3 regions of the Rhodococcus sp. LMD genome follow, and region 2 is predicted to be linked to each of the others. Evidence: riboswitches for the same ligand, from Rfam matches in the RefSeq annotation. Region 2 holds a riboswitch; each other region holds the start of a gene.
The links. Region 2 has a riboswitch for thiamine pyrophosphate ahead of ACWPQI_RS20670 (3-oxoacyl-ACP reductase). Riboswitches for the same ligand answer to the same signal wherever they lie in the genome.
Positions count from the first base shown of each region.

Region 1: another riboswitch for thiamine pyrophosphate. It lies ahead of thiO (glycine oxidase ThiO); the one in region 2 lies ahead of ACWPQI_RS20670 (3-oxoacyl-ACP reductase).
Region 3: another riboswitch for thiamine pyrophosphate. It lies ahead of ACWPQI_RS08430 (TenA family protein); the one in region 2 lies ahead of ACWPQI_RS20670 (3-oxoacyl-ACP reductase).

Region 1 covers NZ_CM148557.1:4,056,254-4,060,299, reverse strand. Annotated here, with positions in the region: gene ACWPQI_RS18600 (NUDIX hydrolase) at 1-735, shown strand, start outside; gene thiE (thiamine phosphate synthase) at 802-1,491, opposite strand; TPP riboswitch at 1,518-1,630, shown strand; gene thiO (glycine oxidase ThiO) at 1,628-2,686, shown strand; gene thiS (sulfur carrier protein ThiS) at 2,692-2,907, shown strand; gene thiG (thiazole synthase) at 2,900-3,682, shown strand; gene ACWPQI_RS18575 (antibiotic biosynthesis monooxygenase) at 3,973-4,046, shown strand, end outside.
Region 2 covers NZ_CM148557.1:4,538,178-4,542,223, reverse strand. Annotated here, with positions in the region: gene ACWPQI_RS20675 (GAF domain-containing protein) at 18-1,145, opposite strand; TPP riboswitch at 1,522-1,616, shown strand; TPP riboswitch at 1,817-1,909, shown strand; gene ACWPQI_RS20670 (3-oxoacyl-ACP reductase) at 1,964-2,728, shown strand; gene ACWPQI_RS20665 (LLM class flavin-dependent oxidoreductase) at 2,728-4,035, shown strand.
Region 3 covers NZ_CM148557.1:1,798,141-1,802,186, forward strand. Annotated here, with positions in the region: gene ACWPQI_RS08425 (ABC transporter substrate-binding protein) at 1-872, opposite strand, end outside; gene ACWPQI_RS08430 (TenA family protein) at 869-1,588, opposite strand; TPP riboswitch at 1,581-1,679, opposite strand; gene ACWPQI_RS08435 (carboxylesterase/lipase family protein) at 1,792-3,333, shown strand; gene ACWPQI_RS08440 (FadR/GntR family transcriptional regulator) at 3,470-4,046, shown strand, end outside.

The DNA of each region.
Region 1 (4,046 bases), 480 kb from region 2:
TTGCTGCAGCACCGCGCGGCGTGGAGCCACCAGGGCGGCACGTGGGCGCTGCCCGGCGGCGCCCGCGACAGCGACGAGAGTCCCGTCGTCGCGGCTGTACGGGAAGCCGAGGAGGAGACCGGGATCGACCCGGCTGCCGTGAGCGTGCGCACCGAGCGGGTCACCTCCGGCGTCGACGGAGGATGGACGTACACCACGGTCGTCGCGGACACCCCGAGCCCGATGGAGACGACCCTCAACGGGGAGAGCACCGAACTGCGCTGGGTGCCGGAGGCGGACGTCGAGACCATGCCCCTGCACTCCGGGTTCGCGGCCGCCTGGCCGGACCTGCGGACCCGGGCGGTGCGGATGCTGCTCGACACGGCCAACGTCCTCGGCGCGCGGCCGAACGGCTGGTGGCGCGACCGGCCGGGCGCCACCGCACGACTGCTCGCGGAGCTGGCGGAGTCGGTGCCCCGCACCGTCGAGCTGCCCGGCGGCTCGTTCGGCTGGGTGAGCCGCATCGAGGCGGTCCTCGAGGGGCAGGCCCGCGCGGCGGTGATCGACGACGACCGCACCCTGGTGCACACCGCCGCCGGCAGCGGAGACGACGAACTGGCCGTCCTGGCGAAGGGCACGTCGGCGGTCCTGGACCAGGTGCTCACCGTGGTGGTGACGGCCGACCGGGGACTGCGCGCCCGGCTGCCCGGGGATGTGCCGACCCTGGCGCCGTCGACGGTGCTCGACTGGCTGTGACGGACCGTCAGCGGGCGGCGCCGCCAGTGCGGCCGCCGCGGGTGCGCGACCGGCTGTGACGGACCGTCAGCGGGGCAGCGCGGCCTTCAGCGCGGCCGCCGCGGTCCGCGGATTCGGTGCCGCGGTGATGGCGCGGACCACCGCGATGCGGGTGGCGCCGGCGTCGAGCACCTCGGGCAGCCGCTCGGCATCGATGCCGCCGATGGCGAACCACGGCCGCCGCGGCTGCGACCGGGCCACCTCCCGCAGCACCTCGAGGCCCGCTGCGGTGCGGCCCGGCTTGGTGGGGGTCTCCCACACCGGTCCGTTGGCGAAATAGTCGACGCCGTCCTCGATGTCGGCCAGGCTGGCCTGGGCCCGGCTGGCGGTGGAGCGGCCGATCACCACGTCGTCGCCGAGGACCTGCCGGGCGTACCGCACGGGCAGGTCGCCCTGCCCGAGGTGCAGGATGTCGGCGCCGGCGGCCAGGGCGATGTCGGCGCGGTCGTTGACGGCCAGCAGGGCCCCGTGCCGGTGGCAGGCGGCGGCGAGCACCTCGAGCGCCTCGAGCTCCTCGCGGGCCTCGAGCGGGCCGAACTTCTTCTCGCCCGCCGAGCCCTTGTCGCGGAGCTGGACGATGTCGACACCGCCCGCGAGTGCCTCCTCGACGAATCGGGCCAGGTCGCCGGTGTCGCGACGGGCGTCGGTGCACAGGTAGAGCCGGGCCTGCGCGAGGCGTTCCCGGGGGGCGGGACGGTTGCCGCGGTAGGTAGTCACGGCGGAGACGGTAGTCTCTGCTCTGAACGAATCGACACGGGAGTCCCGGGGATCGCGGGGCTGAGAGGGGGCCTGCCGGCCCCGACCGTCAGCACCTGAACCGGATCATGCCGGCGCAGGGAGTGAGGTGGACGAACTGTTGGGAACCGTATCCGTCGTCGGCGGAGGCGTGATCGGGCTGTCGATCGCCTGGCGCACGGCCCGGGCCGGCTGGACCGTGACCGTGCACGACCCGTCCCCGGGAGCGGGGGCGTCGTGGGTGGCCGGGGGGATGCTCGCACCGTTGTCGGAGGGCTGGCCGGGTGAGGAACACGTCCTCGAGCTGGGTGCCGCGTCGCTGGCCCGCTGGCCGGCGTTCGGTGCCGAACTGCTCCGGGAGACCGGCCTCGACCTGTTCACCTCCACCGCCTCGCTGACCGTCGCGCTGGACGCGGCCGACGCCGCCGACCTGCGCACGATCGCCGAGTGGGTGTCGGCGCAGGGGCACGAGATGCGCGTGCTCGGCCGCGCCGAGGTGCGCGAACTCGAGCCGTCGCTGGGGCCGCGCATCCGTCTGGGTCTGCTGGCCCCGGACGAGCTGGCCGTGGACAACCGGGTCCTCGTCGACGCGCTGCGACGGGCTGCCGCCGGGGCCGGCGTCAGCTTCGTCGACGAGCCGGTGCGTGACGTCACCGAACTGGACGCCGACCGGGTCGTGCTCGCGGCCGGTGCCGCCTCGGCGCGGTTGTGGCCGGGCCTGCCGGTGCGGCCGGTCAAGGGGGAGATCCTGCGGCTGCGGACCCGGCCGGGCGCGGCTCCCGCCCCGCACCGGACGGTCCGCGGCAGCGTGCACGGCCGGCCCGCGTACCTGGTGCCGCGCGCGGACGGACTCGTCGTCGGCGCAACCCAGTACGAGGCCGACGACACGCAGGTCACCGTCGCGGGGGTGCGGGATCTCATCGCCGACGCCGAGGCGCTGTTCCCGGCGATCGGCGAGTACGAGCTGTACGAGGCGAGTGCGGGGCTGCGACCCGTGAGCCCGGACAACCTGCCGCTGATCGGCCGGCTGTCCGAGCGGGTGATCGCCGCGACCGGGCACGGCCGCAACGGCGTGCTGCTGACCCCGGTCACGGCGGACGCGGTGGTCGCGGAGCTCGCGGACGAACCGCTCGCTGTGGCGAAATATGCTGATCCGCAACGATTTACCGAGGAGTGAGTGTGATGAACGGTGCGCCGACGGTGGGAGTCACGGTCAATGGGGAGGAGCGCTGGTTCGCCCAGGCGCCGACGATGGCCGAGCTGCTGAGCGGACTCGGCCTCCCCGACCGGGGGGTCGCCGTCGCCGTGGACGGTGCCCTCTTCCCCCGGGGACGGTGGTCCGAGCGCGTCGAGAAGGGCTGGCAGATCGAGGTGCTGACGGCGGTGCAGGGTGGCTGAGCGCAACCCCGGCCACGACCTGCCGCCCCTGACGATCGCCGGACGCAGCTTCGCCTCGCGGCTGATCACCGGCACCGGTGGGGCCGCGAATCTCGCCGTGCTCGAGGAGGCCCTCGTCGCCTCCGGCACCGAACTGACCACCGTGGCGATGCGCCGGGTGGACGCGGCGTCCGGGACCGGCGTGCTCGATCTGCTTCGCCGCCTCGACATCGCGCCGCTGCCCAACACCGCCGGCTGCCGCGGCGCCGCCGAGGCGGTGCTCACCGCGCAACTCGGTCGCGAGGCGCTCGGGACGGACTGGGTCAAGCTCGAGGTCGTCGCCGACGAACGCACGCTGCTGCCCGACGCGATCGAACTCGTCTCGGCCGCCGAACAACTCGTCGACGACGGTTTCGTCGTGCTGCCCTACACCAACGACGATCCGGTGCTGGCGCGACGGCTCGAGGACGTCGGCTGTGCCGCCGTGATGCCGCTCGGCTCGCCCATCGGCACGGGGCTGGGCATCTCCAACCCGCACCACATCGAGATGATCGTCGAGGCCGCCGGGGTGCCGGTGATCCTCGACGCGGGCATCGGTACCGCGTCCGACGCCGCGCTCGCGATGGAACTCGGGTGCGACGCGGTGCTGCTGGCGACCGCGGTGACCCGGGCGAAGGACCCGGCGCTCATGGCGTCGGCGATGCGCCACGCCGTCGAGGCGGGCTTCCGGGCCCGGCACGCGGGCCGCATCCCGAAGCGGTTCTGGGCGCAGGCCTCGTCGCCGCTCGAACCCTGAGGCGACCGGATGTGAGGCGGTGACGGTCGGTTTCTCGACGGACCCGGTGGTGCCGCACGCGTCGCGGCACCCCCGGCCTCGTCGAGGGCGGAGAACGGTCGTGCACGGGGGGGGCACTGCCCGCGCTCGCAGGGCGGCAGCGGCGGCGGACGAAGGTCGTGCGAAACCGGTCGCCCCGCAATGCCGGCGCACGCCCGTCTATTGCCTCCAGCGGATCGGGGGAGCATGGTGAAACCCGGGGGGACGACAACGACCGGCGGCGCCGCGTCGGCACCGCCCTGAGGAGAAGGGTGCCGATCGTGTTCGCACGCTCGACCACAATTCACGCGCATCCGTCGTACATCGACGCCGGGATCCGGCACGT
Region 2 (4,046 bases):
ATCTGCACAGGCGGATCTCACCTGACCACACGAACTTCGACACCGTCAGCGAACCGGTACGGCTGGGGCGTCAGCACGGGACCGAGGCTCTTACGCAGGCGGGAGACCTCGGCACGGACGGCAACGATGTGGTCCCGGTCGCCGAACAGGGCCTCGCTCAACGACGCGGCATCGATACCGGCCGACCGGGTACGTGCCAATACCCGCAGAATCTGCGCGTGCCGCGGTGACAGGGCGCGCGTCCATTCCGTCTCCCCCCGCACCGTCGCCCGCGGAGCCGCTCCCAGGTCGAGTTCGAGTTCGACGGCCGCCCGTTCCGCTCGGCGCCGCACCAGCCATGCGTCACCGAGCGGTTCGGGCACGCAGAGTCCGAGACCGGGCACGAGCAGCGGCCGGTCGCCGCCCGGCGGTGCCAGTCGTTCGGGAACGCCGATTCCGCTGGCTGCCACGACCCAGCCGTGACCGTCCACGACGACGGCAGGCCCACACGTCGCTGCGAGCACCGGTGCCGCATCGGCACGGAGCCTGTCGAGGTGGGCGGCATGCTCGCGCCAGAGCATCGACTCGGCCAATCGCACAGCCGTCTGCACGAGGGCCACGGTGGCCGGATGCACCGACATCGCGGACCCGCTGATGTCCAGTACCCCGAGTACCTCGCCGGAGCGTGGATCGTGGACCGGTGACCCCGTACACGACCAGCCGTAGTGGGACCGCGCGTAGTGTTCGGCCGAGAAGAGCTGCACCGGAGCGTCCTCGACCAGCGACGTGCCGACCGAATTGGTGCCCACCGACTTCTCCGACCACCGGGCGCCCTCCACGAATCCGAGGACGTCGGCTTCCCTCTGCACGTCGCGTGCACCCTCTCGCCACAACACCACCCCGTCCGAGTCTGCGACGACCACGATGAAGTTCGCGTCGCTCGCCACCTCGGTCAGGGTGCCGCGTAGCTCGGGCAGAACCGATCTCAGGGCACTTCGTGCACGGCGCGCCTCGAGTTCGGAAGTGTCCGCGAGTACGACGTCCTCACACCGGGCGGGACTGACACCGTCTGCCCGAAGACGCGACCACGACCGGGCGACGACGTCGCGCGGCGGCACCGGCGGCGTCCGACCGGACATCACCGCGTCGTGGACGTCGCTCAGCAATCGGGCGCGGCGCGACAAGTCTTCACCGGAACCGGAAGCGAGCAACCGTTGGCGCGCCGAACTGGCCTTACTCACGCCGTCCAGCCTACCGTCAGGAGTGTGAGCCACACCATGGCCCCTGCCGTCTGCGGCCGTCACGAATGCGGAATTCGTCGACGATCTCGCACACTCGCCGAGAAGTGGGTCGACCGGCACACTGCCTGAGCAAGATCGTTCCGCACGAACGCTTTCGGGCCCCACGCACGCCACCACAGGTCGACACACCCGCGGGAAGCGGACCGCACCGTGTACGGCGTGGCCCCGGCCGGCTCGCCACCGAACCCGTCCATCTCCCGCGGCCCCACCGAGCCGCCGAACGACGTCGACGCCTTATGATCCTCTCGACACGGGGTGCCCTGGAGGAGGGCTGAGATCACACTCGTCGAACCTGCTCTAGTTCGTACTAGCGAAGGGATGTCCGAACGACGATGTCTGCTTGTCCACCGCCGCGAGTGTTGTCCGTTGCCGGTTCGGATTCCGGAGGACAGGCAGCGCTTCTTCTGGACCATGTTCAGGCGACCCACTGCCGCCGGATCGTCCTCGTGCCGGGCGGGGATCCTTCGCAGCCTGCCGAGTTGTCCGATGTGACATCGAAGTTCGACGTGCAGGCACAGCCGGGGTAGTCTTGCGACGGACTCGACACGGGGTGCCGGAAACGGCTGAGAGACAGACCCGTCGAACCTGATCTCGATCATGCGAGCGAAGGGATGCCGAGCCGGCGCGGCCGTGTGGTCCGTCGCTGCGGTGAACCCCTTCCCACCGAAGGGAAAGAACAGACAATGCTCCTGCAGAACCAGACTGTCCTCGTCACCGGCGCCGGGCGCGGTCTCGGTCGCCACCTCGCGCAGGCGTTCGCCGACGAGGGCGCCGCCGTCGTGGTCAACTACCGCAACAGCAGCGACGCCGCCCACGCCCTCGCCGAGAAGATCGGCCCGGACCGTGCGATCGCCCTGCCCGCCGACGTGACCGACGCCGCGCAGGTAGACGTCCTGTTCACGCAGGCCCGGAAACAGTTCGGCCGGCCGGTCACCACCGTGGTCAACAACGCGCTGCCCGACTTCTCCTTCAACGGCGACGCGCGCCGCAGAGCCGACGAGATCGGCTACGGCGACTTCGCCGCTCAACTCGACGGCATCGTCGGCGGCGCTGTCAACACGATCCAGGCGGCCCTGCCCGGCATGCGCGAGGCCGGCGGCGGCACCGTCATCAACATCGGCACCAACCTGTTCCAGAACCCGGTGGTGCCGTATCACGACTACACCGCCGCCAAGGCGGCACTGCTGTCGCTGACCCGCACGTTCGCGGCAGACCTCGGGCCCGAAGGCATCCGCGTGAACATGGTCTCCGGCGGGCTGCTGCGCACCACCGACGCATCGGCAGCGACCCCCGAGGAAGTATTCGACCTGATCGCCGCCTCCACGCCCCTGCGGAAGGTCACCACCCCGGCGGACGTCGCCGCCGCCGTCCTGTTCTTCGCTTCCGACTGGTCGCGAGCAGTGACCGGCCAGAACCTGGTGGTCGACGGTGGACTGGTGATGAACTGATGCCGGAGCCCCGCACCCTCCATCTGAACGCCTTTCTCCACGGTGTCGGCCACCATTCGGCGGCCTGGCGGCATCCATCGTCCGCGGCGGAGCGAATCGGCGACATCGCCTACTACGAGGAACTCGCGCGGACCGCCGAACGCGGCTGCCTCGATGCGGTGTTCTTCGCCGACGGACACTGCGTGAACCCGGGCTACACGGCCGGGACCACGTGGTTTCTCGAACCCCTGACCGCGCTGTCCGCCATGGCGCGCAGGACGAATCGCATCGGGCTGGTCACCACGGTGTCCGCGAGCTTCCATACACCGTTCCATGCGGCGCGGATGCTCGCCTCGCTGGACCACATCAGCGGTGGACGGGCCGGGGTGAACATTGTGACCTCGATGTTCGACGCGGAGGCGCGCAACCACGGGTTCGACGCGCTGCCGGACCATGCTGAGCGTTACGGCCGCGCCGAGGAGTTCATCGAGGTGCTGACTGCGCTGTGGGACTCGTGGGACGAAGCCGGCATCCTCGTCGATCGCGCGGCCGGTCGATACCTCGACGCCGATGCCATCCGTCGGATCGACCATCGCGGTCAGCACTTCCGCGTCGACGGGCCGCTCACCGTGCCGCGTTGTCCGCAGGGGCGTCCGGTGCTGTTCCAAGCGGGCGCGTCGGAGACCGGACGCAACCTCGCAGCGCGGCACGCCGAAGCGGTGTACTCGGTGTCGTGGGATTCGGCCGCGGCGCTCGACTTCGCCACCGATCTGCGTGGCCGCGCTGCCGCCGCCGGACGAGATCCCGCGTCGATTGCGATATTGCCGGGCCTCGTCCCCTACGTCGGTCGCACCGAGGACGAGGCCCGGGCGAAGAAGGCGACCCTGGACGCGTTGCTCGACATCGACGCTGCGCTCGCCCAGCTCGGTGTCTTCACCGGTCAGGACTACACGGGCCACGATCTCGACGCGCCGGTGGACGACCTGCCGTCCCTCGATCAGTTCTCCGGCCCGCAGGGCCGCTACGCGACGGTACAACGGATCATCGAAACGCACCGGCCCACTCTGCGTGAACTGCTCGGCTACCTCGCGGCCGGAGGAGGACATGCGACGATGATCGGCACGCCCGAGGCGATCGCGGATGGGATCGAGGAGTGGTTCGTCGCCGGCGCCTGCGACGGATTCAACCTGATGTGTCCGGCGTATCCGGATTCGCTGGACGACTTCGTCGACCTCGTCGTCCCGGAACTGCAACGCCGCGGCCTGTTTCGCACCGCATACCCCGGGGCCACCTTGCGCGACAGTCTGGGACTGTGGTCCTTCGCGTGAAGGCACCCGGG
Region 3 (4,046 bases), 2.7 Mb from region 2:
TCGCGCAGGTAGTCGGTCGACAGCATCCGCTGGCTCTCGTAGACGAGGTCCTCGTCGGAGAAGGCCCCCGGGTTCGCCTCGATCAGCGCGCGAGCGCCGCGGTCGGGGTCCTGCGCGGCGATCTCGTAGCCCCGCTGGACGGCCTGCACGAAGGCCCGGGCCTGGTCCGGGTGTTCGGCCAGCCAGTCCTCGTTGCCGTCGACCACGATCGCGTAGGCGTCGGGGAACCCGTAGTCGGTGTAGCGGAAGTAGCGCATCGGCAGCCCGCGGTGCTCGGCCTCGATGCCCTCCCATGCCAGGTAGGAGACGGTGAAGTCGGCGGTGCCGGAGTACACGGCCTCGTACGCGGAGGTGCCGAGGGTGACCGAGGTGAAGTCGCCGCGCCCGCCGTCGTTGCGGATCACCTGGGCGAGCGTCTCCTCGTCGCCCGGGTCGCCGAAGCCCGCATAGGTGCGGGAGTCGAGGTCCGCGGGCCGGGTCAGGTCGGCGCGGTCCGCCTTGACGGCGATGCCGGTCGCCCAGTGCTGCAGCGGCGCGAGCACCGAGACGGTGCGCGAGCCGGCCGCCCGGGAGAACGTCGCCTGCGCCTGCGTGGAGATGCCGAACTCGGCGTTGCCGGCGTCGACGAGGGTGTCCGGGGTGGTGTTGTTGTAGGGCAGGAACTCGACGTCGAGACCGGCGTCGGCGAACAGGCCCTCCTGCTGGGCGACGTACAGGCCGGTGTGGTTGGTGTTCGGCGTCCAGTCCAGGGCGAATCGGATGGTGTCGCCGGACTCGTCGCCGTTCCCGGCGCAGGACGCGGTGAGCAGCAGCGCGGCGGTGACGGCGGCCAGGACGGTGAACCGGCGGCGCAGCCGGGGGAGCGTGGTCATGAGGCCGGCCACTCCTGGGTGTTGAGCGCGGTGTCCCAGAACAGCAGCTCGTAGCGGGTGGCGATGGTGAACGCCTCGGCCATGGCGTCGCGCTCGGCGTCGGTGGCGGCTGCCGCCGCGGCGTCGACGAGGTCACGGGCGCCGGCGACCGCGGCATGGAACTCGGGCGCGTCGTAGGTGGTGACCCACTGGGCGTAGGGGTGGGCGGGATCCGCGGCGAGCACGTCGGCGGCGCGGACGGCGAGGTCGCGGCCGACCTCGGCGTAGATCCAGAAACAGGGGAGTACCGCGGCGGCGCCCACCGGATACGGGTCGGTGGCGACGGTGGCGGTGAGATAGGAGACGTAGCCGAGGCAAGCGGGCGAGTGCGCGGGGGTGTCCTCGGCGGGCGGCAGGACGCCACCGGTCAGCAGACCCCGGTGCAGGGCGGATTCCTCGGTGGCGGCCGTGGCCGCGCTGTTCGCCCAGAACGCGGCGGTGCCCGGGTCCGGGGCCTTCACCGCGAGCAGGGCGAGTGCCTTGGCGTACCCGGCGAGGTACAGGGCGTCCTGCTCGATGTAGAAGCGGAACGCGTCGAGCGGCAGCGTCCCGTCGCCGAGGCGGCGCAGGAACTCGAGGTCGTCGATGGCCTCGCGCAGGACCTTGGTCCGGTCCCACAGCAGATCGGTGAAGCGGTCGGTCCCTGCCGGGACCGACGCGCGGGCAGGCATGGTCATGCCAGGACATCCCTTCGTCAGCATTACCTGATCAGGTTCGACGGGTGTGATCTCAGCCCCGCGCATGTGCGGAGCACCCCGTGTCTACGGAGCCGACGATAGCACTCGGCGCAGACCGCCTCCGCCGCCCGGGCCACCGGGCTCCGCATGCAACCTGTCTGTTGTTGGTACCTTGGCCCGAGACCGTTCGTTCGGGAGGAACCGTGGACGCCGAGACGCTCATCGTCGGCTGCAAGTACGGCGACGTACGCGGCTACCGCGACGGCTCCGTCTACACGTGGAAGGGAGTCCCGTACGCCGCGCCGGCGTCCGGCGACCTCCGGTTCCGCGCCCCCGAACCGCCGGAGCCGTGGACCGACGTGCTCGACGCGCGGCGCTTCGGGCCCATCGCGCCGCAGGGACGCAACAACCCGATCCCCATCGATCCGGGGCTGACGATCGGTGAGGACTGCCTCTCGTTGAACATCTGGGCGCCGGAGCCGGACGGGGAGCCCCGGCCGGTGATGGTGTGGATCCACGGCGGCGCCTACGTCCTCGGTTACTCGGGTCAGCGGATCTACGACGGACGGTTGCTCGCCGAGCGCGGCGACGTCGTCGTGGTGACGGTCAACTACCGGCTCGGCGCGCTCGGGTTCCTCGACTTCTCGTCGTTCTCGACCGCCGGGACCACCTTCGAATCCAATGTGGGGCTGCGCGATCAGATCGCCGCGCTCGAGTGGGTCCGCGACTGCATCTCCGCGTTCGGAGGCGACCCCGACCGGGTCACCGTGTTCGGCGAGTCGTCGGGTGGCGGGTCGCTGACCACACTGATGACCGTGCCCCGCGCCGAGGGTTTGTTCCACCGGGCCATCGCGCAGAGCCCGCCGGCGACGTCGGCGTACGGGTCCGAGCGGGCTGCGCGGGTCGCCGAGCGGTACCTCGAGATCCTCGACCTCACCCCGGCGCGGGTGTGGGCGCTGCGGGACATGCCGCACGAGGCGCTGACCGATGCGGGGGACGTGCTCGTCGGCGAGATCCCCACGAAGTTCCCCGGCACGCTCGCGATGGCGCCCGTGGTCGATCGCGACCTGGTGCCGAAGTATCCGGTGGCGGCGTTCCAGAAGGGGCTCGCGCACCGGATCCCCCTGATCATCGGCTCCAACAAGGACGAGCCGTCGATCTTCCGCTTCATGAAGTCGCCGTTGATGCCGGTGAGCGACGCCTCCGTGCAGGCGATGCTCGACGCCCTCGCCGAGGACCACCCGGAGTTGCTGCCCGACCGCATCGCGGAGATCATCTCCGCGTACCCGGATGTCACGAAAACGTCCGGGGCGATGGCTCTTTCGCGGGACGCGGGGTTCCGGATGCCGGTGGTGTGGATCGCCGACGCGCACAGCGCCCACTCGCCGACGTGGGTGTACCGGTTCGACCATGCGACCCCGATGCTCAAGGCGGCACGGATCGGTGCCGGCCATGCCACCGAACTGCCCTACGTCTTCGGCAATTTCGGGACGCTCGATCGCGATCCCACGTTCTGGCTCGGCGGGCGCAAGGCTGCGACGACGATCTCGGGCCGGATCCAGCGTCGCTGGCTGGCCTTCGCGCACCACGGCGTGCCGGCCGCCCTGGACGGATCCCGGCACTGGGCGCCGTACGACACCGACAAGCGCATGACCCTCCTGATCGACAACACCGACACCCTCGTCCCGGACCCCGACAAGATACTGCGCGAGGTGTGGGGCGACCAGGTGATGGGCTTCAGCTGACCGCTCGGGGGGCGGCCGAATGTGACATTCCGTCGGTCTGACCGACGCGATGTGACATTCGGCCACTCCCGACGGTGGTGGGAACTGGTCTTACCACTTGACCTCTGTCCGGATGGGGGCTTACGGTCGGGTCGTGATGTTCGAGCCGATCGCCCGCAAGTCCGCCTCCGGCGAGGTGTACGACCAGATCGCCGCCCGGGTGCTCGGCGGCGACCTCGCCGCCGGGGCGTCGCTGCCGAGCGAACGCCACCTCGCCGAGGCGTTCGGAGTGTCGAGACCCGCTGTGCGAGAAGCCCTCTCTCGGCTCGCGCACGCCGGGCTGGTGGAGGTGCGCCAGGGGGAGGCGACCTCGGTGCGCGATTTCCGCACCCAGGCCGGGCCGGAACTGCTGCCGCGGCTGCTCGTGCGCGACGGTCGGCCCGACTGGGGTGTCGTCCGCAGCGTCCTCGAAGCCAGGCAACTCATCGGCCGTCAGGTCGCCCGCCTCGCGGCCACCCGCGCGACGGACGAGACGCAACCCCGATTGCGCGAGTCCGTGGCACGCCTCGCCGCGGGGGACGACCCCGTCACGCTGCAGGTCGCCGCCCTCGAATTCTGGGAACACGTCGTCGACGCCGCCGACTCCCTCGCGTTCCGGCTGATCTTCAACAGCCTGCGCAACGCGTACGAGCCGGCCATGACCGCGATGGCCGGGGTGCTGATCGTCGAGGTCG